DNA from 3 places in the Phytobacter sp. genome. Region 3 is predicted to be linked to each of the others. Evidence: predicted binding sites of a transcription regulator. Region 3 holds the regulator's gene; each other region holds the start of a gene.
The links. The regulator Fur, encoded in region 3, represses iron uptake genes when iron is present. The targets are predictions, from matches to a motif close to ATAATAATGAGAACNACTATCAA.
Positions count from the first base shown of each region.

Region 1: a site for Fur is predicted at 6,373-6,395, ahead of sodA (superoxide dismutase [Mn]). Genes of this name have one in related genera too.
Region 2: a site for Fur is predicted at 8,460-8,482, ahead of feoA (ferrous iron transporter A). Genes of this name have one in related genera too.

Region 1 covers NZ_JCACPZ010000002.1:62,907-73,769, forward strand. Annotated here, with positions in the region: gene cpxP (cell-envelope stress modulator CpxP) at 1-401, opposite strand, end outside; gene cpxR (envelope stress response regulator transcription factor CpxR) at 552-1,250, shown strand; gene cpxA (envelope stress sensor histidine kinase CpxA) at 1,247-2,620, shown strand; gene yiiM (6-hydroxyaminopurine reductase) at 2,660-3,334, opposite strand; gene AC5JPW_RS02955 (dihydrodipicolinate synthase family protein) at 3,492-4,388, shown strand; gene kdgT (2-keto-3-deoxygluconate transporter) at 4,436-5,419, opposite strand; gene sodA (superoxide dismutase [Mn]) at 5,679-6,299, opposite strand; gene rhaR (HTH-type transcriptional activator RhaR) at 6,478-7,326, opposite strand; gene rhaS (HTH-type transcriptional activator RhaS) at 7,406-8,242, opposite strand; gene rhaB (rhamnulokinase) at 8,545-10,014, shown strand; gene AC5JPW_RS02985 (L-rhamnose isomerase) at 10,011-10,863, shown strand, end outside.
Region 2 covers NZ_JCACPZ010000001.1:494,354-505,216, reverse strand. Annotated here, with positions in the region: gene hslO (Hsp33 family molecular chaperone HslO) at 9-887, shown strand; gene pckA (phosphoenolpyruvate carboxykinase (ATP)) at 1,239-2,858, shown strand; gene envZ (two-component system sensor histidine kinase EnvZ) at 2,904-4,259, opposite strand; gene ompR (osmolarity response regulator transcription factor OmpR) at 4,256-4,975, opposite strand; gene greB (transcription elongation factor GreB) at 5,195-5,683, shown strand; gene AC5JPW_RS02280 (Tex family protein) at 5,764-8,091, shown strand; gene feoA (ferrous iron transporter A) at 8,589-8,816, shown strand; gene feoB (Fe(2+) transporter permease subunit FeoB) at 8,838-10,863, shown strand, end outside.
Region 3 covers NZ_JCACPZ010000004.1:723,341-734,203, reverse strand. Annotated here, with positions in the region: gene nagE (N-acetylglucosamine-specific PTS transporter subunit IIBC) at 1-1,724, shown strand, start outside; gene glnS (glutamine--tRNA ligase) at 1,906-3,573, shown strand; gene chiP (chitoporin ChiP) at 3,968-5,368, shown strand; gene chiQ (ChiQ/YbfN family lipoprotein) at 5,385-5,717, shown strand; gene fur (ferric iron uptake transcriptional regulator) at 5,783-6,235, opposite strand; gene fldA (flavodoxin FldA) at 6,523-7,053, opposite strand; gene ybfE (LexA regulated protein) at 7,188-7,496, opposite strand; gene ybfF (esterase) at 7,628-8,401, opposite strand; gene seqA (replication initiation negative regulator SeqA) at 8,584-9,138, shown strand; gene pgm (phosphoglucomutase (alpha-D-glucose-1,6-bisphosphate-dependent)) at 9,163-10,803, shown strand.

The DNA of each region.
Region 1 (10,863 bases), on a different contig from region 3:
TGGTTCAAAACCGCTTGCTGCTCAGGCGTTAGCAGGTGATACATCTGGTTGCGGACTTTCGCCATCTCAACCTGACGCGCTATCTGTTCCTGCGCCATTTTTTCTGCCTGATTCCGCACAGCGGTTTCATCAAAATTTTCTGCGGTGATAAGGCGATGCATTGCCTCCACTTCGCTAACATTAACAGGGGGCTGGTCGTGCCGTGCCTGCTGCATCAAATCTCGCATCTGTTGGCGTTGATGCTCGGTTAAATGTATGCCGTCAAACATATGGTTCTGACCATTACGCTGCGCGATTCCCTCAGTCGGGTGCCAGTTATCGCCTGTTACGACTTCAGCAGCCTGGCCAATCGTACTGAGCGCCAGTGTTGAGGCCATGACGGCAGCGGTAACTATGCGCATCATTTGCTCCCAAAATCTTATGTGTCGCGAATCAACGAGAATCAGTCTACGATTCAGGCTGCAAACATGCGTCAGGGGGTGTAAAACAACGTAAAGTCATGGATTAGCGACTCTTGATGACGTAATTTCTGCCTCGGAGGTATTTAAACAATGAATAAGATTCTTTTAGTAGATGATGACCGAGAGCTTACATCCCTGTTAAAAGAGCTGCTCGACATGGAAGGTTTTAATGTGCTGGTTGCCCATGATGGGGAGCAGGCGCTCGACCTCCTTGATGACAGCATCGATTTGCTTTTGCTCGACGTCATGATGCCGAAGAAGAACGGTATCGACACCCTTAAAGAGCTACGCCAGACACACCAGACACCTGTCATTATGTTGACAGCCCGCGGCAGCGAGCTGGATCGCGTTCTCGGCCTTGAGCTGGGCGCGGATGACTATCTGCCAAAACCGTTTAACGATCGCGAACTGGTTGCGCGTATTCGCGCCATTTTGCGCCGCTCGCACTGGAGCGAACAGCAACAGAACACCGATAACGGTTCTCCGACCCTGGAAGTGGATGGCCTGAGCCTGAACCCAGGTCGTCAGGAAGCCAATTTCGATGGTCAGTCGCTTGAGCTCACCGGCACCGAATTCACCCTGCTTTACTTGCTCGCACAGCACCTGGGTCAGGTTGTCTCGCGCGAACATTTAAGCCAGGAAGTGCTGGGCAAACGCTTGACGCCGTTTGATCGCGCCATAGATATGCATATCTCTAACCTGCGCCGCAAACTGCCGGACCGCAAAGACGGTCACCCGTGGTTTAAAACCTTGCGTGGTCGCGGCTATTTGATGGTATCCGCTACATGATAGGAAGTTTGACCGCCCGCATTTTTGCCATTTTCTGGCTGACGCTGGCGCTGGTATTGATGCTGGTCTTGATGGTGCCGAAACTGGATTCACGCCAGATGACGGAGCTGCTCGACAGCGAGCAGCGTCAGGGCGTGATGATTGAGCAGCACGTCGAGGCGGAGCTGGTCAACGATCCGCCCAATGACCTGATGTGGTGGCGCAGATTATTCCGCGCTATCGACAAATGGGCTCCGCCAGGACAACGCCTGCTGCTGGTCACCAGCGAAGGCCGCGTCATTGGCGCAGAACGCAACGAAATGCAGATTATCCGCAACTTTATTGGTCAGGCGGATAACTCGGATCACCCGCAGAAGAAAAAATATGGTCGGGTAGAGCTGGTAGGGCCCTTTTCCGTCCGGGACGGGGAAGATAATTACCAGCTCTATCTTATCCGCCCGGCCAGCAACTCTCAGTCTGATTTCATCAACCTGCTGTTTGACCGACCGCTGCTATTGCTTATCGTCACCATGCTCATCAGTTCGCCTTTGCTGCTCTGGCTGGCATGGAGCCTGGCAAAACCGGCGCGTAAGTTGAAAAATGCGGCAGATGAAGTGGCACAGGGCAATTTACGCCAGCGTCCGGAACTGGAAGCCGGGCCACAGGAGTTCGTCGCCGCCGGAGCCAGTTTTAACCAGATGGTCACCGCGCTGGAACGCATGATGACCTCGCAACAGCGACTGCTTTCTGACATCTCACACGAGCTGCGTACGCCCCTCACGCGTCTGCAACTGGGTACGGCGCTTCTGCGTCGACGCAGTGGGGAGAGTAAAGAGCTGGAGCGGATCGAAATGGAAGCACAGCGTCTCGACAGCATGATTAACGACCTGCTGGTGATGTCCCGTAATCAGCAGAAAAGTGCGCTGGTCAGTGAAACCGTTAAGGCTAACCATCTGTGGAATGAGGTGCTGGACAACGCCGCCTTTGAAGCCGAGCAGGTGGGGAAAACGCTGACGGTCAACTTCCCGCCAGGGCCATGGCCGCTGTACGGTAACCCTAACGCACTGGAAAGTGCGCTGGAGAATATCGTGCGTAACGCCCTGCGCTACTCGCACACCAAAATCGAAGTCAATTTCTCGGTCGACAAAGAGGGCATCACCATCAACGTTGATGATGACGGTCCTGGCGTCAGCCCGGAAGACAGAGAGCAGATTTTCCGTCCCTTCTACCGTACTGACGAAGCGCGCGATCGCGAATCAGGTGGCACGGGTCTGGGGCTGGCGATTGTGGAAACCGCCATTCAACAGCACCGTGGTTGGGTGAAAGCCGACGACAGCCCGCTGGGCGGTTTGCGCTTAACAATCTGGCTGCCGCTGTATAAACGTTCGTAACACCTGTTCCCCCTCACTGCAATGTGAGGGGGAACAGTTCTACTTTCCCCACAATCTTCGCGAATTATCCTCGATAACCCCACTTAAACGCCGCTTCTGCATCGTTCTTGTCCAGCTTGCAGACAGCCCGGCCGCAGAGAGTAAACGCCGATACTGTTCGTCATCGAACGGCATATGCCAGGCAATGGACGCCGCATCCTGAACGCTCACATCACTGGTGCGTGATGCCAGTTCAAGCGGTGCATCCGTCGAAACCTTTCCCGCCGCAATCACGCGATAGAGCCAGCCAATGCGCCCACAAGCCTGCATTTGTGACGCCATATCGCTGACGTTAAAGTGAAAGTTGAGCTTGTAGCAGGGCGAGCGCGGCTGGGTAACCTGAATCAGCGTCTCTCCCCACCGGAAAATATCACCGATAAAAACATTCCTCTCCGTCAGCCCTTCCGTCGACAAATTCTCGCCGAAAGCGGGCGCGTAGTAGAGCGCGTCGTTATCAGGGAAGGTCTGACGCCAGAAGGCGTAATGCTCGCGAGGATAGTGACAAAGCGCCCTGTCCGGCCCGCCGTGAATCACCTTCTCCGCCTGTTGGTCCCCCTCCAGACCACGATCCGTTAAGGTTAACTCTCCGTCCACCTGGAGCTTGGCGATTGCGCTGGGCTTACTGCCCGCATAATCCTTTACAGTGCCTGTATAAACATTAACCGGATGCCGCATCTTTTCCCCCGGACGCTAAAATTGTTCCGGTATTACACCACACTTTTTACCCCGAAATCGTGCAGAAATGAGACACCGGTGCGCGTGAATTCCGTCAGGACGTGCTATCACTTATTGAAGAAGTGAAACGCTATTTCATATTCAAGGAGACAGTGACGTGAAGACTGAAAATGAATTTTCCGGCGTCTGGTGCCCGTCCATTACGCCAATGACACCCGACGGTAAAGTTGATCTGAATGGATTAAGACAGCATATTTCACGCCTGACCGACGCCAGAATCGATGTGGTATTGCTAATGGGCAGCATTGGCGAGTTTGCCTCTTTCACCCTTGATGAACGGCTCATGCTGATCCGCGAAGTGCGCGGTATGACGCCCGGTACCCTGGTGGCAAACGTCTCTTCAACCAGCCTGAATGATCTACTCTGGATGGCGGACGAAGCCTTCCGTACGGGTTATGACGCGGTCATGGTCCTGCCCCCTTACTACTACGGGCAAACGCCTGCACAGCTGCTGAGTTACTTCCGCCATCTGGGGCAGCGACTAAACGGTAAGTGGTTTGCCTATAACTTCCCTGCACGCACCGGCTGTGACCTGACACCGGAGCTGGTCGCCACGCTGGCGGCCGAGTTCCCGAACTTTGCCGGCATTAAAGACACCGTTGATTGCCAGTCGCATACCCGCAATATCATCCTCGCGACCGAAAAAGTCCGTGATGATTTCGCCGTGCTTTCCGGCTATGACGAGTATTTCATTCCGAACCTGCTGGCAGGTGGTGCGGGCGTTATCTCCGGGTTAAACAACGTGATGCCAGAGCTATTTGTCAACGCGCGAGAAGCCTGGAAGCAAAATGACCTGACGGCTCTGCATGATGCGCAGCGTGAAATCGGCAAATTCATGTCGATTTATACGATTGGCGAGGATTTCGTGACCACCATTAAAACCGTGGTATCGCGCAAATTCGGTTACTGCGGTGCTACGTCGCGCAATTTTGGCGGCGAGTTAACACATGCCGAGTGTGCGCAAGTGGATAAGGTTTTTGGTATACCCCACTGACAAAAAAGCCGGCCTGCAAAGGCCGGTTTCTCATTGAACGTTCTGCGCTATTTCACCGCACTGCGCAGGTCCGGAGCCACTGCATCCCCTTTCACTTTACGTGACCAGACAGAGGTCAAAATCGGCACCAGAATGGAGGTCACAATCACCGATGTCGCTACCAGCGAAGTCGCGGCAGGCGCCATCGCTTTAAACTCCGGCACCATCTCGGCAATCAGTACCGGTGTTGCCACTGCCGCCCCGGCAGAGCTGGAAGCCGCAAGCCCTGCGGTACCATCTCCGCCGCCAATCAGCTTATCGGCAATAATCAACGGAATGCCCGTAATCACAATCACAGCCAGCCCCAGCAGCACGCCGAGCAAACCAGTCTGGGCAATCACGCTGAGATCGATGGTGTTACCGAGCGCAAAGGCGAAGAAGGGAATCAGCGTCTGTACTGCGCGGGTAAAGAACTCACGCAATTCGGGGTCCAGATTACCCAGACCAAAGCCAATCAGGAATGGCAGTACTGCGCCAACAAACACATGTGGTTCAAATGAGGCGATACCCGCCGTACCCAGAATCACCATCGTCATCAATGGGCCAGATTCGAGGGACATCAGCACAAACGCCCCGGCCTCTTCTTTGGTGCCGTACTGCTGCATGATGGAGGCGTAAAGCCCGCCGTTAGTCATGTCCATTGAGGCGACCAGCGCCAGTGTCGACAGCCCTGCAAAGAAGCCCGCTTCCACGCCGTGCGCCGGAATCAAACGTGATGTCACCGCCGCAACCACCCAGGCCACCGCAATTTTGGTCACCACCAGGGTGCCGGACTTGCGCAGCACCGTACCGGTCGCACTGAGCTTAATTGACGCGCCCATGCAGAAAAACCACACCGCCAGAATCGGCACGGTCCCGGTGATCATGCCATTCGTGAAGGAGCCAAAATACTTTCCCGCACCCGGCGAGAAGGTGTGACACAACGCACCAAGAAACAGAGGAACCAGCATCATCCCGCCCGGGATTTTTTCTATTGCACGTTTGATTTGCATACCGCCACCTGTCAAAAAATCACTGATTTTTGTGCGCCATTTCGCCCTTAAAAAGGAGCGAGTCCAGCGCTGATGGCGAAATGTTAGAACGTCGTCACACCCAGAAAAGTGATCTCACATACAAAAACAAAACAATATTTCATTTTTATTGGATCATTGTTTTTATTTAAAGCGGCCGATTTGCCTCCATAAAAAAACCCCCACCGACTATGTCGACAGGGGCTTGATTCACCCGCGAAAGCGGGAGATTTAGCAAAACTTATTTCTTAGCGGCGAAACGTGCTGCTGCTTCGTCCCAGTTAACCACGTTCCAGAACTCTTTGATGTAGTCCGGGCGACGGTTCTGGAATTTCAGGTAGTAAGCGTGTTCCCACACATCCAGACCCACGATAGGGAAGCCAGACGCGCCAGAGATAGCTTCGCCCATCAGCGGGGAGTCCTGGTTAGCGGTAGAAACCACAGCCAGTTTGTCGCCTTTCAGCACCAGCCATGCCCAGCCAGAACCGAAGCGGGTTGCTGCTGCTTTTTCGAATTCAGCTTTGAAGTTATCAACGGAACCGAAATCACGCTCGATAGCTGCTTTCAGGTCGCCCTGCAGGGTGGTGTCTTTTTTCAGGCCTTTCCAGAAGAAGCTGTGGTTTGCGTGGCCGCCAGCGTTGTTACGCAGAACGGTCTTTTTGTCTGCCGGCAGTTGGTCCAGTTTAGTGATCAGCTCTTCAGCAGACAGGCTGGCGAATTCTGGCAGGCTTTCCAGCGCTGCGTTCGCATTGTTTACATAAGCCTGGTGGTGTTTAGAGTGATGGATTTCCATCGTCTGCTTGTCGAAATGAGGCTCAAGTGCATCGTAGGCGTACGGCAGGGATGGCAGTGTATAGCTCATACTAATCTCCATTATTGTCGGGCGGCAGATGTGTTAACGCCGCGTAAGCAGTTGGTTCATTATAGTTAGTTAAATGATATTGAAAATGTTTATCAATGCCGTAGTTTTAATATGGTTATAACATTCTGTTATGTAAACAAGCCCATGTGGCATAAGGGAATGTCAGACCAGCGGGATTCTATGCCGCTTCGTTATGCCGCTGCCGCCACTGGCTGGGGGTCATGCCGGTTTCACGAGTGAAAACCACCGAGAAATAGTTGCTGTCTTCAAAGCCACAGCGTGTGGACACTTCACCAATCATCAACTCCGTATGTTGCAATAAATACTGCGCGTGGCAAATCCGCAACTGCCGCAGGTAGTGGTTGATAGTCATCCCGGTCTGAGTCCGAAATTGCTGGCGGAGTGCCCGCTCGCTGCACCGCTCCTGCTCGCAAAACTGCTCAAGCAAAAAGCTGCGGTTGAGGCTGCCAGAAAGCGCAGTAATGAGTTTATCGAGCAGCGGCTCGCTGTTGGCGGCGGCCAGATTATCAGCAGCAAAGCGATGGCGCTTCAACGTCATCACCAGTTGGGCAAACAAGGCTTCTGCCATAGCATTCGCCAGGGCATCACTTTTGGTGCTCTCCTGTTCTAGCTGAGTGATCACCTGCCGGGCCTGGGTCATCCCGGTGCTGCCAATACGCCAGTGCGGCGTCCACTCTGAACCCTGAAGCCCCGGAATATGTGCCGCCCAGTCGAGATTCAGCGACAGGCGATCGGGGCAGTAGATGATATTTTGCAGCACCAGATCGTTGACCGATGCATAGGAGTGTTTGTCCTGCGCGCGGATGTAAAACAGGTCACCGCGGGTGATGCGATAAGGTCGGTCATTGAGCACATGCAGCCCGTTGCCACGCCAGACCAGCACCAGTTCGTAAAACTCGTGCGTATGCTCGGCAAAGACGTTTTGCGGATAGCGATCCGCCACGGCAACGGTCTGCCCTGGACGGGGGAAAAAATCGGCGCTACGAAGAATTAACTGGCTTGCCACAACGTCACCTCAGCCCAAAACAACCGATAAGTATTAGCTGATTTACGACAAAAAATCGGTGACAGCCTTCTCGTTACCGCTATTGCAATTGCACATCCCGTCCCTGACGGATATCCCGCGGCGACCAGTCAAACTCTCGGCGAAAAAGCGTCGAAAAGTGGTTACTGTCGCCAAAACCGCAGCGATAAGCGATATCGGTAATGCTGTCATCGCCATGACGTAGCATATGGCGCGCCTTGATCAGTCGCAGGCGGTTGAGATACCGCTGCGGCGTCAGCCCGGTATAGCTTTTTAGCTGGCGATGCAGGGTGCGCAGCGACAGCGCGTACTCATCAGCGAGCGACTCCCAGCACACCTCTTCGGCAAAGTGATCTTCCAGCCAGGACATCAACTGATTAAGCCGCGCATCGTTACTGAACGCCCCCTCCTCCAGACTGCTTTTACGCAACAACACCAGTAGCTGCATAAACAGAATTTCACGGTTAGCAGTGGTCGGCATATCCAGCGCATTGCCCAGGGTTTCCATCTGACCGATTATCTGGCGCACCTGTTGAAGAACGCATTGGTTAACACGCCAGTGCGACGGGTAATGCCCATCCTGCTCCTGCGGCAACAGCGCATTTAAGCCCGCCAGGAACTTGAATGCATCCGGTGAGCGATAGAGCACATTGGTCAGGCAGAGGTTGTCAGTATGTTCATATAAGTGCCTGTCGTGATCGCGCACGAAGCAGACTGTCCCACCACTGATGGTGTAGGACTGGCCGTTAAACACATGGATACCAGTGCCATGCTCAACAATCACAATTTCATGAAAATCATGATGATGCTCGGGAAACGCCGCCTGGGGCAATCGCGGCTCGATAGCAACAGGCGTGATGCCCGAAGGAAAAAAGTCCGCGCTGTGTAATACGGTCATATTGCCCCACTCACTAATGAGAAATGTTCTCAAAATAGTAATTAAGGGTGGCCGATCGCACCTTGAATTTTTGACCACAAACATGGCAAAGCCTGTCGGTTTTTCAAGAAAAGGCCGGAAAGATCAGGAATTGCGGCATGCGTCACACCGCTGAAATCCGCCGCTTTTGCTGGAAAATGTGAACTCTCTCACTTTCACCTTTGCTTTCTTGCCAGTCCCTAATGGCGACTGTCAGTAACAAGAAGGTTACCGCGACGTCCTTTTTTTAGACTGGGGGCAACAACTCTCACAAGGACCTCACCATGACTTTTCGCCATTGTGTCGCCGTCGATTTAGGTGCCTCAAGCGGCCGCATCATGCTGGCCTGCTACGCGACAGAACAGCGGAGGCTCACGCTGCGTGAAGTTCATCGCTTCGCCAACTATCTGGAAAAAAAGCACGGCTACGACTGCTGGGATATCGATGCGCTTGAAGATGAAATCTGCCTTGGACTGGAAAAAGCCTGTGCTGAGGGCGTGGTCATCGACAGTATTGGTATCGACACCTGGGGCGTGGATTATGTGCTCATCAACAAGCTCGGGGAGCGCGTCGGTTTGCCCATCTCTTACCGTGATCATCGCACCGATGGCGTGATGCATCAGGCTCTGGAGCAGCTCGGCAAAGCCAGTATTTATCGCCGCAGTGGCATTCAGTTTCTCCCCTTTAACACCCTGTACCAGTTTCGCGCCCTTGCCCAACAGCAACCAGAAGTCATGGCATCCGTTGAGCATGCCTTGCTGATCCCGGACTATTTCAGCTTCCGCCTGACCGGCAATATGAACTGGGAATATACCAATGCCACCACAACCCAACTGGTGAACATTGAAACCGACAGTTGGGATGAAACACTGCTCAACTGGACCGGCGTGCCTGCCTCCTGGTTCGGTACGCCGACCCATCCGGGCAATGTGATTGGTCACTGGCAAAATCCGCAGGGCGAAGCCATTCCGGTGGTCGCCGTTGCCAGCCACGACACCGCCAGCGCGGTCATTGCCTCACCGCTTAAACATGCCGATTCCGCTTATCTCGCTTCAGGCACCTGGTCACTGATGGGCTTTGAAAGCACCACACCCTACACCGATGACGATGCCCTGGCGGCCAACATTACCAACGAAGGCGGCGCGGAAGGTCGCTACCGTGTGCTGAAAAATATTATGGGGTTGTGGTTGCTCCAGCGAGTACTGAAAGAGCGCAATGTAGACGACCTGCCTGCGCTGATTGCTGAGGCGTGCGCCCTGCCTTCATGCCGCTTCGTGATCAACCCCAACGATGAGCGCTTTATCAACCCACTCGATATGAGTCACGAGATCCAGGCCGCTTGTCGCGAAAGCCACCAGCCCGTTCCACAAAGCGATGCCGAACTGGCGCGCTGCATCTTCGACAGCCTGGCACTGCTCTACGCTGACGTCCTGCACGAGCTTGCCCAGCTTCGTGGCAAACCATTCACCCAACTGCACATCGTGGGTGGCGGCTGCCAGAACCAGCTTTTGAATCAGCTTTGCGCCGACGCCTGTGGCCTGCCGGTGGTCGCTGGCCCTGTTGAAGCCTCCACGCTCGGCAACATCGGCGTGCAACTGATGACGCTCAATGAACTGAGCAGCGTCGACACTTTCCGTGACGTGGTGGCCGCGAGCTACACGCTGACCACTTACACCCCTCATCCTGATAACGAAATTGCCCGCCACGTCGTGCGGTTTCAGCAAAAACGACAGACTAAGGAGCTTTGTGCATGACCACTCAACTAGAACAAGCTTGGGAAATCGCTAAACAGCGCTTCAATGCTGTAGGCATCGATGTCGAAGAGGCACTGCGCCAGCTCGACAAACTGCCCGTCTCCATGCACTGCTGGCAGGGCGATGATGTCGCCGGTTTTGAAAACCCGGAAGGCAGCCTGACTGGCGGTATTCAGGCAACCGGTAACTACCCAGGTAAAGCGCGTAATGCCACCGAACTGCGCGCCGACCTTGAGCAAGCGCTGAGCCTGATCCCTGGCCCGAAACGCCTGAACCTGCACGCGATTTACCACGAAGCAGGTACGTCAGTCAGCCGCGACGCCATCAAGCCTGAGCACTTCAAAAACTGGGTTGAGTGGGCAAAAGCGAACAAACTGGGTCTGGATTTCAATCCATCCTGCTTCTCACATCCTTTAAGCGCAGACGGTTTCACCCTCTCCCATGCGAACGACGAAATCCGTCAGTTCTGGATTGACCACGTGAAAGCCAGCCGCCGCGTCTCCGCGTACTTCGGTGAGCAACTCGGCACGCCTTCAGTGATGAACATCTGGGTGCCGGATGGCATGAAAGACATCACCGTTGACCGCCTGGCACCGCGCCAGCGTTTGATGGCTGCCCTGGACGAAGCGCTGAGCGAGAAGTTCGACCTCGCCCACCACATCGATGCCGTGGAAAGCAAACTGTTCGGTATCGGTGCAGAGAGCTACACCGTCGGCTCTAACGAATTCTGCCTGGGCTACGCCGCCAGCCGCCAGACCGCCTTGTGCCTGGATGCCGGTCACTTCCATCCTACTGAAGTGATTTCCGACAAGATTTCTGCCGCCATGCTCTATGTGCCGCGCCTGCTGC
Region 2 (10,863 bases), on a different contig from region 3:
AGAAAATTATGGCTCAACATGACCAATTACACCGCTATCTGTTTGAAAATTACGCCGTGCGCGGCGAACTGGTAACCGTGTCGGAAACCTGGAAGCAGATGCTGGAAAACCACAACTACCCTCTGCCGGTGAAAACCATCCTGGGGGAGTTACTGGTTGCCACCAGCCTGTTGACAGCAACACTGAAATTCGCGGGCGATATTACCGTTCAGTTGCAGGGCGATGGCCCGCTGAGTCTGGCAGTAATCAACGGCAACAACCGTCAGCAGATGCGTGGTGTGGCGCGCGTGCAGGGCGACATTCCTGAAGGTGCAGACCTGAAGACTCTGGTGGGCAATGGCTATCTGGTCATTACTATCTCCCCTGAAGAAGGCGAGCGCTATCAGGGTGTTGTCGGACTGGAAGGCGATACGCTGGCCGCCTGCCTGGAAGATTACTTCCTGCGTTCAGAGCAGTTACCCACGCGCCTGTTCATTCGCACTGGCGAAGTGGCTGGCACCCCGGCAGCGGGCGGCATGTTGCTCCAGGTTCTGCCAGCTCAGGAAACTCAGGCCGCTGATTTTGAGCATCTGAGCATTCTGACTGAAACCATTAAAGCAGACGAACTCCTGACGCTTGCTGCCGAAGACGTGCTGCATCGTCTGTACCATGAAGAAGAGGTGCGCCTGTACGATCCACAGGACGTTGAGTTCAAATGTACCTGCTCCCGCGAGCGTTGCGCTGATGCACTGAAGACGCTGCCGGATGACGAAGTCGACAGTATCATCGCCGAAGAAGGTGAAATCGACATGAACTGCGATTACTGCGGCAACCACTATCTCTTTAATTCTATGGATATTGCAGAGATTCGTAACAACGCTTCCCCTGCCGATCCGCAAGTGCATTAACCTTTCATCATTATTCTGTTTTAAGCGCCACCCCTTGCGGTGGCGCTTTTGTCTGGCACGTCACGTTTCCGCTAAAATTCTTTCTGTAAGCCTTACGTAACTTACTTTCATGAAAGCGATTACAGTCACAATCCCACCGTTAAAAATATCGCTTTATGTCGCTTTAAGAACATTTTCTCGATCATAATGGCTATGATTGCCAAAATCTGTCTCGCTTCATGACGGATGTCACAGTGTTTTCCGTCGATAAGGGTTTGTCGAGATACGTAAATCTATGAGCCGTGTCGCGGTCAGGGACGGGATAACAACCCTACAATTTCAGGCAGTACATATTGGCTAAGGAGAAGTGACATGCGCGTTAAAGATTTAACCCCGCAGGATCTCAAAGCTTATGGTATCAACGATGTTCAGGATATCGTTTACAACCCCGACTACGATACGTTGTATCAGGAAGAGCTCCGTCCAGACCTGGAAGGATATGAGCGAGGAGTGTTAACGAATTCTGGTGCTGTCGCCGTCGACACCGGCATTTTTACAGGCCGCTCGCCGAAAGATAAGTATATTGTCCGTGATGATACTACCCGCGACAGCGTGTGGTGGTCTGATAAAGGCAAAGGTAAGAACGACAACAAGCCGCTCTCACCTGAAACCTGGCAATATCTTAAAGGTCTGGTGACACAACAACTTTCCGGTAAACGTCTCTTTATTATTGATGCCTTCTGCGGCGCAAACCCGGATACCCGTCTTTCCGTTCGGTTCGTCACCGAAGTGGCCTGGCAGGCACACTTCGTGAAGAACATGTTTATCCGCCCCACCAACGAAGAACTCGCCGACTTTGATCCTGACTTTATCGTCATGAACGGGGCTAAGTGCACCAACCCGTTATGGAAAGAACAGGGAATGAACTCCGAGAACTTTGTGGCGTTTAACCTCACCGAGCGCATCCAGCTTATTGGCGGCACCTGGTACGGTGGCGAAATGAAGAAAGGGATGTTCTCAATGATGAACTACCTGCTTCCGCTTAAGGGCATCGCCTCTATGCACTGCTCTGCCAACGTTGGTGAGAAAGGCGACGTGGCGGTCTTCTTTGGTCTCTCCGGAACCGGGAAAACCACCCTCTCTACAGATCCGAAACGTCGCCTGATTGGCGATGATGAACACGGCTGGGATGATGACGGCGTGTTTAACTTCGAAGGGGGGTGCTACGCGAAAACCATCAGGCTTTCTGAGGAAGCTGAGCCGGATATCTTCCACGCCATTCGTCGTGATGCGCTGCTGGAAAACGTCACCGTACGTGCCGATGGCAGCATTGATTACGATGATGCCTCAAAAACAGAAAACACCCGCGTGTCTTACCCGATCTATCACATCGACAATATCGTCAAACCGGTGTCAAAAGCGGGTCATGCCACCAAAGTGATTTTCCTGACGGCGGATGCGTTTGGCGTACTGCCTCCGGTTTCCCGTCTGACGGCGAACCAGACGCAGTACCACTTCCTGTCTGGCTTTACAGCAAAACTGGCAGGGACCGAGCGGGGTGTAACGGAACCGACTCCGACCTTCTCAGCCTGCTTTGGCGCAGCATTCCTTTCACTACACCCCACGCAATACGCAGAAGTGCTGGTGAAACGGATGCAGGCTGTGGGCGCACAGGCTTATCTGGTGAACACGGGTTGGAATGGCACCGGAAAACGCATCTCCATCAAAGATACGCGAGCGATTATTGACGCCATTCTGGACGGTGCGCTGGATGAGGCCGAAACCTTCACCCTGCCGATGTTTAATCTGGCGATCCCGACCGAGTTACCGGGCGTAGACACACGGATCCTCAATCCGCGAAACACCTACGCGACACCGGAACAGTGGCAGGAAAAAGCAACGCAGCTGGCGAAGCTCTTCACCAGTAACTTTGAGAAGTATACGGATACAGCCGCAGGCGCTGCACTGGTGAGTGCCGGACCCAAACTGTAATTTTGCAACACGCCACAAACAAAACCCGCCAGGTGGCGGGTTTTTTTATGCGTTTTCTTTAGGCTGGACGCTAATTCGCGTGACCGGAATCGGTAGCCAGGCGCGAATAGATAAGCCCCCGCGCTCACTGACGCCCAATTCCAGCAGGCCGTTATGGTTGTCGACAATACGTTGAACAATCGCCAGACCCAGCCCGGTACCACTGGTGCTACGCGCACTGTCGCCACGGACAAACGGCTGGAACAGATGTTTACGTTGTTCAGGTTTAATGCCCGGACCATCATCTTCAACCTGGAACCAGGCGCGATTCAGCTCCGTTCCGCTGCTAACTTTGATCCAACCGTTGCCGTAGCGCGCGGCATTAACCACCATATTGGCCAGCGCACGCTTAATAGAAAGCGGATGCATGCGAACTTCAATCTCGCTGTCATTAAGCGCCGTTTCGATTTCACGCTCGTATCCACTTTCAGCCGCGACCACTTCACCGAGCACGGCATTGAGTTCCGCCAACTCCATCGGCATTTCCTGCCCGGTACGCAGGTAATCAATAAACTGCTCGATAATCGCGTTACACTCTTCGATATCTTTATTGATCGATTCAGCGAGATAGCCATCTTCTTCGGCCATCATTTCCGTCGCAAGGCGAATACGCGTTAAAGGTGTGCGCAAATCGTGACTGACACCGGCCATGAGTAACGTTCGGTCATCCGCCAGTTGTTTCACACCGGCCGCCATCTGGTTAAATGCACGGGTCACCGAGCGAACCTCTGATGCGCCATACTCACGTAGTGGTGGAGGAATATGGCCTTTCCCCACCTTGAGGGCCGCGTGCTCAAGATCGACAAGGGGTCGGTTTTGAATACGAATAAACAGCCACGCCCCTCCAATCGCCAGCAACATAATGGCCAGCGTGTAGCGGAACAGTGGTGAAAAGTCACCCTGGTGGATCTCCGTCAGCGGGACACGCACCCAGATGTTGGGGGAAAGCCAGGTTTTCAGCCAGACCACCGGCGAGCTCTTGTTGACCTCAACGCGCACTTCCGTCGGGCCACCCAGTTGCTGCGCCATCTGCTGGCTTAAGAATTCATAATGCTGCGCCCAACGCAAACCGGCATCTTCAGCGGCTTCGTTCGAATAAAGCGAAATACCCAGTTCGCGATAAATCTCACGACGAAACGCCGGTGGGACTACCAGTTGAGTCCCATCTTCCAGTTGCAGCTTATCGGTCATCAGCATACGCACTTCGTAAGCGAGAACCTTATTGAACTGCTGGAGGCTGGGCAAAATCGCGAAGTTCAGCACCACAAGGTAGGTTGTCACCAGGCTGACAAACAGCAAGGTGACAATCAGCAACAGCGTGCGGGCAAAAGAACTTCGCGGCGAGAAGCGCATTCGCCTCATGCTTTAGAACCGTCCGGCACAAAGACGTAGCCCAGACCCCATACGGTCTGGATATAACGCGGGTGCGCCGGATCCTCTTCCACCATGCGGCGCAGGCGGGAGATCTGTACGTCGATAGAACGCTCCATCGCGGAATATTCGCGACCACGGGCCAGGTTCATCAGCTTATCGCGAGAGAGCGGCTCACGCGGATGGCTCACCAGTGCTTTCAGCACCGCAAACTCACCGCTGGTCAATGGCATCGGCTCATCTTCGCGGAACATTTCACGGGTGCCAAGATTCAGTTTAAATTTACCAAAGGCAATGACCGCCTCTTCCTGAGATGGCGCACCCGGCAGTTCATTCGCCTGGCGACGCAGCACCGCACGAATACGGGCCAGCAGTTCACGCGGGTTAAACGGTTTTGGAATATAGTCGTCAGCGCCGATTTCGAGGCCCACGATACGGTCAACCTCTTCCCCTTTCGCCGTTACCATAATGATAGGCATCGGGTTGCTTTGACTGCGCAGACGGCGGCAAATAGACAGGCCATCTTCGCCCGGCAACATCAGGTCAAGGACCATCAGGTGGAAGGATTCACGCGTCAGCAAGCGATCCATCTGTTCAGCGTTCGCGACGCTGCGGACCTGGAAGCCTTGCTCAGTCAAATAACGTTCAAGCAGTGCACGCAGGCGCATGTCGTCATCCACGACCAGGATTTTATAGTTCTCTTGCATTGTTTTTACTCCCAAAGGTTCCGACAATTATGATGACGTATTCTTAAAAAAGAGCACATTAACAACCAGCGAAATCTGGTATAAATTCTAGTCGAAATTGTTACAAAGCATATTTAACAGTAGCTTATATGCACATTGCATCACATAAATGATGATTTATCCGCACCTTAACGGGCGTTTATTTGTAAAGAAACCGATGAATAAAATTAAGGCAACGCGATGAAAACGCCTCTGATTACCCGTGAAGGCTTCGAAAAATTAAAACAAGAGCTGGATTTCCTCTGGCGACAGGAACGCCCGGAGGTCACCAAAAAGGTCACCTGGGCCGCAAGCCTGGGCGATCGCAGTGAGAATGCCGACTATCAGTACAATAAAAAACGCCTGCGTGAAATTGACCGCCGGGTTCGCTACCTGACCAAGTGTATTGAACACCTGAAAATTGTCGATTATTCCCCGCAACAGGAAGGCAAAGTCTTCTTCGGCGCCTGGGTTGAGATCGAAAACGATGACGGGAATACCCTGCGTTTTCGCATCGTCGGCTACGATGAAATTTTTGGTCGCAAAGACTACATCTCGATTGATTCCCCGATGGCCCGCGCCCTGCTGAAAAAAGAGGTCGGTGACCTCGCTGTGGTGAATACCCCTGCCGGAGAAGCCAGCTGGTACGTCAACGAGATTGACTACGTCAAACCAGACGGAACAATCTGAAGCCCCGGTCGATGACTGGCATTTTTGCCGGTCAATCCGTATAACTGTCCCTTAAATTTTTACTCAGATGAAGCTAATCCATGATGAATGATTCTTTCTGCCGCATTATTGCAGGTGAAATTCAGGCCAGCGCCAACCAGGTAGAAGCTGCCGTTCGCCTGCTCGATGAAGGGAACACCGTGCCGTTTATTGCACGTTATCGTAAGGAAGTGACCGGTGGTCTGGACGACACGCAACTGCGTAATCTGGAGACGCGTCTGGGGTACTTGCGCGAGCTGCAAGACCGTCGCCTCGCAATCCTCAAATCTATCGGTGAGCAGGGTAAGCTGACAGAAGCGCTGGAAAAAGCCATCAACACTACCCTGAGCAAAACGGAACTCGAAGACCTTTATCTGCCGTACAAACCGAAGCGCCGTACCCGCGGGCAAATCGCGATTGAAGCAGGTCTCGAACCCCTGGCAGATCGGCTCTGGAACGAACCCTCACACTCACCTGACACTGAAGCCGCCAAATTTATTGATGCTGAAAAAGGTGTCGCGGACAGCAAAGCCGCACTGGACGGGGCTCGCTACATTCTGATGGAACGTTTTGCTGAAGATGCAGCGCTGCTGGCCAAAGTCCGTGATTATCTTTGGAAAAATGCCCACCTCGTCGCGACCGTTGTCAGCGGTAAAGAAGAAGAAGGCGCGAAGTTCCGTGACTACTTTGATCACCACGAACCGATTGCCACCGCCCCGTCTCACCGCGCACTGGCGATGTTCCGTGGTCGCAACGAAGGCATTTTACAGCTGTCTCTGAATGCTGACCCGCAGTTCGACGAGCCGCCAAAAGAGAGCTATTGCGAGCAAATCATCATCGACCACCTCGGCCTGCGTCTGAACAACGCCCCGGCGGACAGCTGGCGTCGCGGCGTTGTCAGTTGGACCTGGCGCATTAAAGTGCTGATGCATCTCGAAACCGAATTAATGGGAACCGTGCGTGAACGTGCTGAAGATGAAGCCATCAACGTGTTTGCCCGTAACCTGCACGACCTGCTGATGGCCGCTCCGGCTGGCCTGCGCGCGACCATGGGCCTTGACCCTGGCCTGCGTACCGGCGTTAAAGTCGCAGTAGTGGATGGCACCGGTAAACTGGTCGCGACCGATACCATTTACCCGCATACCGGTCAGGCAGCCAAAGCCGCCGTTGTGGTGGCGGCATTGTGCGAGAAACACAATGTTGAACTGGTGGCTATCGGCAACGGTACCGCATCCCGTGAAACTGAACGTTTCTACCTCGATGTGCAAAAGCAGTTCCCGAAAGTGACCGGGCAGAAAGTGATCGTCAGCGAAGCGGGGGCGTCCGTCTATTCGGCATCCGAACTGGCCGCGCTGGAGTTCCCGGATCTCGATGTCTCTCTGCGTGGTGCTGTCTCTATCGCCCGCCGTTTGCAGGACCCACTGGCTGAACTGGTGAAAATCGACCCGAAATCTATCGGCGTCGGCCAGTATCAGCACGACGTCAGCCAGACGCAGCTTGCCCGTAAGCTGGATGCGGTTGTTGAAGACTGCGTAAACGCCGTGGGTGTGGATCTCAACACGGCGTCCGTCCCTCTGCTCACCCGTGTCGCCGGGCTGACCCGCATGATGGCGCAGAACATCGTCTCCTGGCGCGATGAAAACGGGCAATTCCAGAACCGACAGCAATTGCTGAAAGTCAGCCGTCTGGGGCCGAAAGCTTTTGAACAGTGTGCCGGCTTCCTGCGTATCAACCACGGTGATAACCCCCTGGATGCCTCAACGGTGCACCCGGAAACCTACCCTGTGGTCGAGCGTATCCTGGCAGCAACGGCGCAATCTCTGCGTGACCTGATGGGCAACAGCGGCGAACTGCGCAAGCTCAAACCATCCGATTTTACCGATGAACACGTGGGCGTTCCGACCGTGACGGACATCATCAAAGAGCTGGAGAAACCAGGCCGTGACCCGCGCCCTGAGTTTAAAACCGCGACCTTTGCCGATGGCATCGAAACCATGAACGACCTGCTGCCTGGGATGGTACTCGAAGGCTCTGTCACGAACGTGACCAACTTCGGTGCCTTCGTGGATATTGGCGTGCATCAGGATGGCCTCGTACATATTTCTTCACTGGCTGACAAGTTTGTGGAAGATCCACATACGGTAGTGAAAGCGGGTGACATCGTTAAAGTCAAAGTCATGGAAGTCGATCTGCAACGTAAACGCATTGCACTGACCATGCGTCTGGATGAGCAGCCAGGCGAAACCAACGCACGCCGTAGTAATGGTGGCAGCCGTGAACAGACTCGTCCGGCAGCGAAAGCGGCGAAACCTCGTGGGCGTGAAGCTCAACCAGCAGGCAACAGCGCCATGATGGACGCGCTGGCCGCTGCAATGGGCAAAAAACGCTAACGTACGACGTTCCCCTCCTTTCGAGGAGGGGAAATTCATATGTAGTTATTCAAAAAAACAAACCCCGTCATACCCCTTGCACGTTGCTTCTTTCCCATTTTTTTCTGCACATGCCTTATTAACATTCAAAATATCTCACCACATTCATTCCCACTATTAAATTAATGAATGATAATCGATTGCGTTATTTACAAAATAACAACGTCAATTCTTAATAAAACATTAAGATAAAGAAATAAATGTCCATATTTATTCATACTTTTTAAGTCGTTATGAGTAATAGAAAAACAAGATAAATATTGCGCCATATCAACGATGCGGCGATTTACGATTTAACTCCGGATGATATCGCGGTTAAATAAGTGAAGATAAAAACTATTCTCATTATCATTGTTCGTTCTGGTTATCATCTGACGCTTAGCAAACTAACCATCTGGTTTAATGGAATTTATTCGACGAACAACGAAAATCACTCGTGATAAAGATAAGTAGGTCCTATGCAATTATCTCCTGACAGTACGTGGAAAATAACGGGTTTTTCGCGCGATATCAGCCCCGCGTGGCGCCAGAAACTGCTCTCTCTCGGCATGTTGCCAGGGTCGTCTTTTAATGTGGTTCGAGTGGCACCGCTTGGCGACCCCATCCATATCGAAACCCGCCGCGTTAATCTGGTATTACGCAAAAAAGACATCGCATTTTTGCAACTGGAAGCTATTTCCCGTTAATCCTGTCCAGTGAGATAAAAAATGAAAAAGTTAACCATTGGATTGATTGGTAATCCGAACTCCGGCAAAACCACCTTATTTAATCAGCTAACGGGTGCCCGACAGCGTGTGGGCAACTGGTCCGGTGTGACGGTCGAACGTAAAGAGGGGCAGTTTTCCACTACCGATCACCAGGTCACTCTGGTTGACCTGCCAGGTACCTACTCACTAACGACCATCTCGTCACAAACGTCTCTTGATGAACAAATAGCCTGCCATTACATACTAAGCGGTGATGCCGACCTGCTGATTAACGTAGTGGATGCCTCCAACCTTGAGCGCAATCTGTACCTCACCTTACAACTGCTGGAACTGGGTATTCCCTGCATACTGGCACTCAACATGCTGGATATTGCGGAAAAACAGAAAGTCCGTATTGATATTGATGCGTTATCCGCCCGACTGGGTTGCCCGGTTGTTCCTCTGGTCTCAACACGTGGTCGCGGCATTGATGCACTAAAACTTGCCGTCGACCGCCACCAGAAAAACACCCCTGTCGAACTCGTTCATTATGCTCAACCGCTGCAGCACGAAGCGGATGCGCTGGCTCAGGCCATGTCGACCGAAATGCCGACACAGCAGCGCCGCTGGCTGGGCCTGCAAATGCTGGAAGGTGATATATACAGCCGCGCCTATGCCGGTGACGCGGCACTCAAACTGGATACCTCACTGGCACGTTTACAGCGTGAAATTGAGGATCCGGCGCTGCATATCGCCGATGCACGCTATCAAACCATTTCAGCAGTCTGCGATGCCGTCAGCAATACGTTGACCGCTGAACCCAGCCAGTTTACCGCCGCAGTGGATCGCATCATTCTGAACCGTTTTTTGGGTCTGCCCATCTTCCTGTTCGTGATGTATCTGATGTTTCTGCTGGCCATCAATATAGGTGGCGCACTCGCCCCTATTTTTGATGCTGGTTCGGTTGCCATTTTTGTTCACGGTATTCAGTGGTTGGGCTCCACACTGCACTTCCCTGATTGGTTGACGATTTTCCTGGCGCAGGGGCTGGGCGGTGGTATCAATACCGTTCTGCCGTTGGTCCCCCAAATTGGCATGATGTACCTCTTCCTCTCTTTCCTGGAAGATTCGGGTTACATGGCACGTGCGGCCTTTGTGATGGACAGACTGATGCAGGCTCTCGGCTTACCGGGCAAATCCTTTGTGCCGCTGATTGTCGGATTCGGCTGCAATGTCCCGTCGGTGATGGGTGCTCGCACGCTGGATGCGCCCCGGGAACGTCTGATGACCATCATGATGGCACCGTTTATGTCCTGCGGCGCTCGGCTGGCCATTTTTGCCGTCTTCTCTGCTGCCTTCTTTGGTCAGCAAGGCGCACTGACCGTCTTCTCGCTGTATGTTCTGGGGATTGTTATGGCGATCCTGACCGGGTTAATGCTGAAACACACCATCATGCGCGGCGAAGCCTCCCCATTCATTATGGAGTTGCCGGTCTACCACGTTCCCCATTTGAAAAGCCTGGTGCTGCAAACCTGGCAACGCCTGAAAGGCTTTGTTCTGCGTGCCGGTAAAGTGATCGTCGTGGTCAGCATTTTCCTCAGCGCACTGAACAGCTTCTCCCTTAGCGGCAAAACCGTCGATAACATTAACGACTCTGCACTGGCTTCTGTCAGCCGCGTGTTTACACCGCTGCTACAGCCGATTGGTGTCCAACCCGACCACTGGCAAGCAACAGTAGGCCTGTTTACCGGGGCGATGGCAAAAGAGGTCGTTGTCGGGACGCTGAACACTCTTTATACCGCCGAAACTATCCATAACGCTGAATTTAATCCGCAAGAATTCAGCCTGAAAGGTGAACTGGAGTCCGCACTGGAAGAGACCTGGACCAGCCTGAAAAGCACCTTCAGCTTAAGTGTTCTGGCGAACCCCATCGAGGCCAGCAAAGGTGATGGTGAAATGGAAACTGGCACCATGGGCGTGATGAGCGAGAAATTCGGCAGCGCCAGTGCCGCGTACAGCTACCTGATTTTCGTACTGCTCTACATTC
Region 3 (10,863 bases):
CAGCCGCCGTCGCCATGATCCAGAAAATCCCTGCCGATCAGGTTCCTGCCGCGTTCGGCAAGATCAAAAACCAGTTCGTTGGGATTATGGTCGGTATTATCGCTGCAGAACTGTACAACCGCTTTAGCAGTGTCGAACTGCCAAAAGCGCTGTCCTTCTTCAGTGGTCGTCGTCTGGTGCCGATTCTGACGTCATTCGTCATGATCGTTGTGGCATTCATTCTGATGTACATCTGGCCGGTCGTCTTTAGCGGTCTGGTAGGCTTTGGTGAACATATCCAGAAACTGGGCTCTGCGGGTGCGGGCATCTATGCCTTCTTTAACCGTCTGTTGATTCCGGTAGGTCTGCACCATGCGCTGAACTCCGTGTTCTGGTTTGACGTGGCGGGTATCAACGATATTCCTAACTTCCTTGGCGGCGCACAGTCTATTGCTGCAGGTAAAGCTGAAATCGGGATCACCGGTCGTTATCAGGCAGGTTTCTTCCCAATCATGATGTTCGGCCTGCCTGGCGCTGCGCTGGCTATCTACCATTGCGCCCGTCCGGAAAACAAAGCCAAAGTGCTGGGTATTATGATGGCAGGTGCGTTTGCCGCCTTCTTCACCGGCATTACCGAACCACTGGAATTCTCCTTCATGTTCGTGGCGCCAGTGCTGTACTTCATCCACGCGGTGCTGACCGGTATTTCCGTATTTATTGCTGCGACCATGCATTGGATTGCTGGCTTCGGCTTCAGTGCGGGTCTGGTAGATATGGTGCTCTCGTCACGCAACCCGCTGGCGGTTCACTGGTACATGCTTATTCTACAAGGCCTGGTGTTCTTCGCTATCTACTACGTGGTGTTCCGTTTCACTATCCAGAAATTCAACCTGCTGACCCCGGGTCGGGAACTCGCGGTTGCCGGTGATGAAGCGGATGGCCAGGATGTGAATGTCAGCACCGGGTCTGAGCAGGATGCTGTGGGTCTGGCTCGTCAGTACATTGCCGCTATCGGTGGCTCTGCTAACCTGACTGGCATTGATGCCTGTATCACTCGTCTGCGTCTGAACGTAAAAGACTCTGCGTTGGTCAATGAAGCGATGGCAAAACGTCTTGGTGCGACGGGTATTATTCGTCTGAATAAAACCAGCGTGCAGATTATCGTGGGCTTTGTGGCTGAAAAAATCGCGAATGCGATGAAAACTGCGGGTAACGTGCCAGCCGCCGACAGTGCTGCGACTGCAACTGTCGCGCCTGTTAAGCCTCAGGCAGTGCCGAATGCATCTGTTATTGCTGAACTGGTCTCGCCGATTACCGGCCAAGTTGTTTCTCTGGATGAAGTGCCAGACGAAGCATTCGCCAGCAAAGCAGTCGGTGACGGTGTGGCGATTAAGCCGACGGATAAATTTGTAGTGTCCCCGGCTGCCGGAACTATCGTGAAAATCTTCAATACCAACCACGCGTTCTGTCTCGAAACCGAGAAAGGTGCGGAGATCGTTGTTCATATGGGCATCGATACCGTCGCGCTTGGTGGCCAGGGCTTCTCTCGACTGGTCGAAGAAGGTGCCCAGGTTGTTGCAGGTCAGCCGATCCTTGAAATGGATCTGGATTACCTGAACGCCACTGCACGTTCGATGATCAGTCCCGTCGTCTGCAGCAACATTGATGACTTCTCTGGTCTGGTTATTAAAGCGCAGGGTTCTGTCATTGCAGGGCAAACGCCGCTGTATGACATCAAAGGCTAATTGCTTTTAGCGTTAGATTTGCCAAAAGCGGCAGAGGACATTTTCTCTGCCGCTTTTTTTTGCGTCTGTTGCAGTGATTATTTCTGCGAGAGAGGTATTTTCCGTAACTAAGGGTTGTCTCGAAGACCCGCTTATAAGATCATGTGCCGTTATACGTTGTTTACGCTTTGAGGAATCTACGATGAGTGAGGCTGAAGCCCGCCCGACTAACTTTATTCGTCAGATCATTGACGAAGATCTTGCTACTGGTAAGCACAATTCTGTTTGCACCCGTTTCCCGCCTGAACCGAATGGCTATCTGCATATCGGTCACGCGAAGTCTATCTGCCTGAACTTTGGTATTGCACAAGACTACAACGGGCAATGCAACCTGCGTTTCGATGATACGAACCCGGTTAAAGAAGATATCGAGTACGTTGACTCCATTAAACATGACGTAGAGTGGTTGGGTTTCCACTGGTCCGGCGATGTGCGCTACTCCTCTGACTACTTCGATCAACTGCATCAATATGCGGTTGAGCTGATCACCAAAGGTCTGGCTTTTGTTGATGAACTTTCTGCGGACGAAATCCGTGAATACCGTGGTTCGCTGACGGCGCCGGGTAAAAACAGTCCGTTCCGCGATCGCAGCGTAGAAGAGAACCTCGCACTGTTTGAAAAAATGCGTGCTGGTGGTTTTGAAGAAGGTAAAGCCTGTCTGCGTGCCAAAATCGATATGGCCTCACCGTTTATCGTTCTGCGCGATCCGGTGCTGTACCGCATTAAGTTTGCCGATCACCACCAGACTGGCAGCAAGTGGTGCATCTACCCGATGTATGACTTCACCCACTGCATCAGCGATGCGCTGGAAGGCATTACCCATTCTCTGTGTACGCTGGAATTCCAGGATAACCGTCGTTTGTACGACTGGGTGCTGGACAACATCTCTATTCCGGTTCACCCGCGTCAGTACGAATTCTCGCGCCTGAATCTGGAATACACCGTCATGTCCAAGCGTAAGCTGAACCTGTTGGTGACCGATAAGCACGTTGAAGGCTGGGATGACCCGCGTATGCCGACTATTTCTGGTCTGCGTCGTCGTGGCTACACTTCTGCATCCATCCGTGAGTTCTGCAAACGTATTGGTATCACCAAGCAGGACAACACCATTGAGATGGCTTCACTGGAATCCTGTATTCGTGAAGATCTGAACGAAAACGCGCCGCGTGCGATGGCGGTTATCGATCCGGTTAAAATGGTTATCGAAAACTACCCGCAGGGTGGAAGCGAAATCGTCACCATGCCTAACCATCCGAACAAACCGGAAATGGGCAACCGTGAAGTGCCATTCAGTGCTGAAATCTGGATCGATCGCGCCGATTTCCGTGAAGAAGCGAACAAGCAGTACAAGCGCCTGGTAATGGGTAAAGAAGTCCGTCTGCGTAATGCCTACGTGGTAAAAGCAGAGCGTGTGGAGAAAGATGCTGAAGGTAATATCACCACCATCTTCTGTACCTATGATGCAGATACCCTGAGCAAAGATCCGGCCGATGGTCGCAAGGTGAAAGGCGTGATTCACTGGGTGAGTGCGGCACATGCACTGCCAGTCGAAATTCGTCTGTATGACCGCCTGTTCAGCGTACCAAACCCGGGTGCGGCGGAAGACTTCCTGACGGTGATGAACCCGGAATCTCTGGTCATCAAACAGGGTTATGCTGAGCCATCACTGCAGGCTGCCGTAACGGGTAAAGCTTTCCAGTTCGAACGCGAAGGCTACTTCTGCCTTGATAGCCGTTATGCAACGGCCGATAAGCTGGTCTTTAACCGTACCGTGGGTCTGCGTGACACCTGGGCTAAAGTCGGCGAGTAATATCGACGTTAATATTTAAAAACGCTGCCTTGTGCGGCGTTTTTTTATTTCTGCGCACAAGGTTTCTTGTGATTTTACAATAATTGTCTGTGCTTGACATGAAATGCAGTTTTAAATTTATTATTTTTAACCCTCGTTCATCCTGATAATTTACACGGTAAATTACGATTTACTCCTCCTTTGCAAAACTCTCCTGAAACAACCTGAAATCTGTGTGTCCTGTCATATTCCTGGTTTTCACCTGGGCAAAATGCTTGATCATTCGTGCGGGCAAAAATAACCTTGATTCGGGGAGTGAAAGAAGTTTTTAGGCACTTTCCGTTATTTCCTGATTTTATTTTGTTGCTGAATGCCTTTGCACAGCACTTTTTATTTTAGTCAAAGAGGAACAATTATGAACGCGTTTACCGCCAAGCGTAAGGCGATAGCGTTAGCTATTGCCAGCGTTACAGCAATGTCAGGTTTAATGGCGTCACCTGCGGTCACTGCCGCAGGATTTGTTGACGATTCGACTCTTACTGGCGGTGTCTATTACTGGCAGCGTGAGCGCGACCGTAAAGACGTCACCGACGGCAATAAATATAAAACTAACCTTGCGCATTCCACCTGGAATACCAATCTGGATTTCCAGTCGGGATATGCAGCAGATATGTTCGGTATCGATATTGCGGCGTTTGCAGCCATTGAAATGGCCGAATCGTCGGGCAGTGCCCACCCTAACGAAATAGCTTTCTCTAATAGTCATAAAGTCTACGATGAAGACTGGGCTGGGGACAGAAGCGGTGCAAGTCTTTACACCGCTGCGGCTAAGTTCAAATACGGTCCGGTGTGGGCCAGAGCGGGCTATATTCAGCCCACCGGACAGACGCTGCTGGCTTCTAACTGGAGTTTTATGCCAGGAACCTATCAGGGTACCGAGGCTGGTGTAAAACTGAATTTTGAGCAAGCAGGCGAGTTGAGTTTTTCCTATATGTGGGCCAATGAATATAAAGCGCCCTGGTATAATGAAACCGATAATTTCTATCAAAATGATCGCGTGACCAAAATTGATTATGTGCACTCTCTCGGTGCGAAATATGATTTTAAAAACGATCTCGTATTAGAGGCTGCGTTTGGCCAGGCCCAGGGATATGTGGATCAGTATTTTGCGAAAGCCAGTTATAAATTTGATATTGCGGGTAGTCCGTTATCAACCAGTTATCAATTCTACAGTTCGAGGGATAAAGCCACTAATCATACGATTAATGATATTTATGATGGTACGGCATGGTTACAGGCGTTGACGTTTAATTATGCTGTCGGGCCGGTTGATTTACGTCTTGAAGGAACATGGGTTAAAGCTGATGGCCGCCAGGGATACTTCAACCAGCGTATGACGCCACTGTATGGTTCATCAAATGGCCGTCTGGATATTTGGTGGGATAATCGCTCAGACTTTAACGCCCACAATGAGAAAGCCGTCTTTGTCGGTGCGATGTACGATCTTAAAGATTTAAATCTGCCGGGTTGGGCGGTGGGGGCGTCATATGTCTACGGCTGGGATGCTAAACCCTCGAACGTTCCTTCTGGCGACAAATATTACGATGCCGGTAACTCCATTAAAGAATCTGCTTACAGTCTGGATGTGGTTTACACCCTGCAGGATGGTCTGGCGAAAGGCACACTCTTCAAGCTGCACTTCACGCAATATGATAACCACTCTGATATCCCGAGCTGGGGCGGGGGATACAACAATATCTTCCAGGATGAGCGCGACGTGAAATTTATCGTGATTGCGCCGTTCTCGATCTTCTGATGCGAAGGAGAGCAAAATGAAAAATAACCTGATGATTCTGTTAATGACCCTCGGTCTGGCTGCGTGTGTACAGCAACCTGGCGCGTCAAAGGAAGATATGCGTCTGAAAACCGCTTACAGTGCCTGCATTAATACGGCGGAGGGGTCGCCGCAAAAGCTTGAAGCCTGTCGTAGTGTGCTGGAGGTGCTCAAATCGGAAAAAGCGCATCAACAGTTTGCCCATGAAGAAACGGTTCGTACACTGGATTATCAGCAGTGCCTCGAAGCGACCCATACGGGTAACGGACAGGCGATAAAAGCCGATTGCGATCGTATCTGGCAGGAGATTCGTAGCCACAATACGCAGTAGGAAAAACACTTTTCCAGCCATAAAAAAAGCCAACCTTAGGGTTGGCTTTTTACGTTTACGGAAGATTATTTTCCAGCAATCTCGTGGGCATTGTCGTCGGTGCGGCAATCGCCTTCAGCGCAGTGGCCGTAGAGATAGAGGCTGTGGTTCGTCAGACGGATACCGTGTTGCGACGCGATTTCACGCTGGCGAGCTTCAATGGAGTCATCACTGAATTCAATCACTTTGCCACAATCGAGGCAAATCAAGTGGTCATGGTGATGTTGCTGAGTCAGTTCGAAAACGGATTTACCGCCTTCAAAATTATGACGGGTTACGATCCCGGCATCGTCAAACTGGTTCAGTACACGGTAAACCGTTGCCAGCCCGATCTCTTCGCCCATATCGATCAGGCGCTTATATAAATCTTCCGCACTGACATGATGGTTATCCGGCTCCTGAAGAACTTCCAGAATTTTCAAGCGAGGAAGCGTGACTTTCAGGCCGGCCTTCTTTAATGCGGTATTGTTGTCAGTCATGCGGAATCTGTCCTGTTGCTAAACGGTTCGCTCCCCATCGGGAAGCTACAAGGAATGCACTGGGAAATGCGTCTCATTATAGAACTGCCATGTCTAAATGAAAACTGCAAGCCCTCAAGTAAAGTAAGCGTATAAAACGTGGTAGCGCCAACAAAGTCCTTCGCGATACCCATTTTAACCAGGCCATATTGTACAGTGCTGGAGGCAAAAGTTAAAAAAATGTAGCAATTATTTCCATTGGTTTTAACTATCAATCTGGCGCAACCCGCAGATTGCGCCAAACAGCATCAGGCATTAATGATATCTTTAAGGTTCAGCTCTTCATAAATCTGCTTAACCCATTTATCAACACGTGCAGCGGTCAGCTCCGGCTGGCGGTCTTCGTCAATGGCCAGGCCCACGAAGTGGTCGTCATCGGCGAGGCCTTTGGACGCTTCGAAGTGGTAACCTTCAGTCGGCCAGTGACCGACAATCACCGCACCGCGTGGTTCGATGATGTCACGGATGGTACCCAACGCATCACAGAAGTACTCAGCATAATCTTCCTGATCGCCACAGCCAAACAGCGCGACCAGTTTGCCATTGAAATCAATGTCTTCCAGCGTCGGGAAGAAATCATCCCAGTCACACTGTGCTTCACCGTAGTACCAGGTCGGGATGCCGAGTAACAGGATGTCGTAGCCTTCCAGATCTTCTTTGCTGCTTTTTGCAATGTCGTGAACATCAGCAACATCTTTACCAAGCTGAGCCTGGATCATTTTTGCGATGTTTTCGGTATTACCGGTGTCGCTGCCGAAAAAAATGCCAGTGATTGCCATGAGTAAAATAACCTCTTGAAACTTAATGATATGGTGGTGGCGTTTAGCCCACGGATAAGGGCAATCATAGCAGAACAGGCAAGCGCGCGGAAACTGCAATCGCGCCAGACTGCACTCTATGCCACATGAAAGCGTTATTTAGATGAAGATTCAGAGGAATCAATGCTGTTCAGCGCTTTGAGCTGTTCCAGCAACATCTCTTCGATGAGTTCACTGCGACTCATTTGACGCGCGTCGGCCAGTGCATTTAATGCATCAACGGCTTCGGCATTGATTTTCAATTCGACGCGTTTAAGCCCACGAAATTTATCGCGTTTAAGCTGATTGCGTTTATTGATACGCAATTGCTCGTCGCGAGAGAGCGGATTGGTTTTAGGACGTCCCGGGCGACGCTCATTCGCGAACAGATCTAGTGTCGTGCGGTCCGTTTGTTCTTTAGCCATGATTTAAGAATACTACGGGAAGTACAAGCAATCGGGTCGTAGCCCGGGCTGATTAGCGCGCCATCATACATCAGGGAGGCAGGTACGCCAACGCCCGGGCGCGTTCAGGCGACCGGTCGCCGGGTTTTTAATCAGTTTGTCTTTTCAGCGAGATAACGACGGATAGCACGCAAAACGGCATCAGGCTTTTCTGCATGCACCCAATGGCCCGCACCGGCAATCACATGTGCCTTCGCCTGAGGAAATTGTTTGAGCAGCGTCTGCCTGTACTGTTCAGTCACATACGGTGAGTTCCCACCAGGAATGAACAGAGCAGGGTGGTTCCAGGCCGGAACCTCTTCCCAGCCTACAATGTGCGGGTACTGTTCCCAGAGCACGGGAACGTTAAAACGCCACTGGCCGTCAATAAACGACTTCAGCAAAAACTGAATCACTCCCTCTTCATCAATAACGGTACGCATCACGGCAGCCGCCTGCTGGCGCGTTGTGGCTTGCGCATCCGTCACGGCATTGATAGCGGCAAAAATCTCATCATGGCGGCGGACAGCATAATCAACGGGGGCAATATCAATCGCAACCAATTGGTCAATACGCTCAGGAGCGAGGCCAGTTAAGGCCATGACTGCTTTGCCACCCATCGAGTGGCCGATAAAGGTTGCGCGCTCTATAGAATGTGCGTCCAGCGTGTCGACCAAATCCTGCGCCATCACCGGATAATTCATCTCGTCTGAACGGTCTGAAAGCCCGTGATTACGCATATCAACCTGAAGAATGTCATGGTCATTGACGAGGTCACGAGCAAGGATACCGAGGTTGTCCAGGCTACCAAACAAACCGTGGACCAACACGATGGGAGAATTGTTGTGCGATTGTTGTGCAGATTGCGCTCGGGTATTCAATTTCATGGCAAAGTTCTTTTTTTCGCTCTTTCGGATTAGGGTATTATGTTGAACATTCTGCCGCCCGGCTGCAAGGTTCAGACACAATCTAACTTAGCAGCCTCTCAGGTTTAACGCTATCCGCTGTTGAGATTTGACTTTATAATCTCAATAACTTGTATTCAGATAAGACACTGCACTGGATTAAAATGAAAACGATTGAAGTTGATGATGAACTCTACAGTTATATTGCCAGCCACACGAAGCATATTGGTGAGAGTGCATCCGACATTTTACGGCGCATGTTGAAATTTTCTGCCTCTGCGCAACCCGCCGCCACGGTTCCCGCTGCTGTAAAAGAAACACCTGTTACAACTAAGGTTGTTGAAGAGGTCAAACCGACCAATACCGCGAAAGACAAAGTGCGTGCGGTGCGCGAGTTACTGCTTTCTGATGAGTACGCCGATCAGAAAAAAGCCGTCAACCGTTTCATGCTGGTGCTGTCTACGCTCTATTCTTTGGACAATAACGCTTTTGCAGAATCTACCGAGTCTCTGCATGGGCGTACCCGCGTATACTTTGCGTCTGATGAACAAACCCTGTTGCAAAACGGTACTCAAACCAAGCCAAAACAGGTGCCAGATACTCCATACTGGGTCATCACCAACACCAATACGGGTCGTAAATGCAGCATGGTCGAACACATCATGCAGTCAATGCAGTTCCCGGCGGAATTGATTGAAAAGGTTTGCGGCACAATTTAATCCTTGCATAAAAAGGACCAGGCAATGGCTAACCATGAACGTGCGGGGCAACCTGCGCAACAGAGCGATTTGATCAACGTCGCCCAACTTACCGCGCAGTACTACGTACTCAAGCCGGAAGTCGGTAACGCTGAACATGCAGTAAAATTTGGTACGTCAGGTCACCGCGGCAGTGCGGGGCGTCATAGCTTCAACGAACAACATATTCTGGCGATTGCCCAGGCGATTGCCGAAGAGCGCGCTAAAAACGGTATCACCGGTCCGTGCTATGTGGGTAAAGATACCCATGCCTTGTCTGAACCTGCATTCATCTCCGTGCTGGAAGTCCTCGCTGCCAACGGCGTTGATCTGATTGTGCAGGAAAACAACGGTTTTACTCCGACTCCAGCCGTTTCTAACGCCATTCTGGTCCACAACAAGAAAGGCGGCGCACAGGCTGACGGCATTGTGATCACTCCGTCGCATAACCCACCGGAAGATGGCGGTATTAAATACAACCCACCAAACGGTGGCCCGGCTGACACCAACGTCACCAAAGTGGTGGAAGACCGTGCTAACGCGCTGCTGGCTGATGGTCTGAAAGGCGTGAAACGCATCACTCTGGACGCGGCACTGGCCTCGGGCCATGTGAAAGAACAGGATCTGGTGCAGCCGTTTATCGAAGGGTTGGCAGATATCGTTGATATGGCGTCAATCCAGAAAGCAGGCCTGAAGCTGGGTGTTGATCCGCTCGGTGGCTCTGGTATCGAATACTGGAAACGCATTGCTGAATTCTACAAACTCGATCTGACCATCGTGAACGACCAGGTCGATCAGACTTTCCGCTTTATGCACCTCGACAAAGATGGCGTGATCCGTATGGACTGCTCTTCTGAGTGTGCGATGGCCGGTCTGCTGGCACTGCGCGACAAGTTCGATTTAGCTTTCGCCAACGACCCGGACTATGACCGTCACGGTATCGTCACCCCGGCTGGGCTGATGAACCCGAACCATTACCTGGCTGTGGCAATCAACTATCTGTTCCAGCATCGCCCACAGTGGGGCAAAGATGTTGCGGTAGGTAAAACCCTGGTTTCCTCCGCTATGATTGACCGCGTGGTCAACGATCTTGGTCGTAAACTGGTTGAAGTACCGGTTGGTTTCAAATGGTTTGTTGATGGCCTGTTCGACGGTAGCTTCGGCTTCGGTGGCGAAGAGAGCGCGGGGGCTTCTTTCCTGCGCTTTGACGGCACGCCGTGGTCTACGGATAAAGACGGCATCATCATGTGCCTGCTGGCGGCTGAAATCACCGCTGTCACCGGTAAAAACCCACAGCAGCATTATGACGAACTGGCTGCGCGTTTCGGTGCGCCGAGCTACAACCGTCTGGGTGCCAGCGCCACCTCTGCGCAGAAAGCGGCACTCTCTAAGCTTTCTCCGGAAATGGTCAGTGCCAGCACACTTGCGGGTGATCCGATCACTGCCCGTCTGACGGCAGCGCCAGGTAACGGTGCGTCGATCGGTGGTCTGAAAGTAATGACTGAGAACGGCTGGTTTGCCGCACGTCCGTCTGGTACGGAAGATGCTTATAAGATTTACTGCGAAAGCTTCCTCGGTGAAGAACACCGTAAGCTGATTGAGAAAGAAGCGGTAGAGATTGTCAGTGAAGTGCTGAAAAACGCCTGATGCGGTAAAGTGATTGACCAGGCCCGGTTGCGTAAGCGTGACCGGGCTTTTTTTATGCTG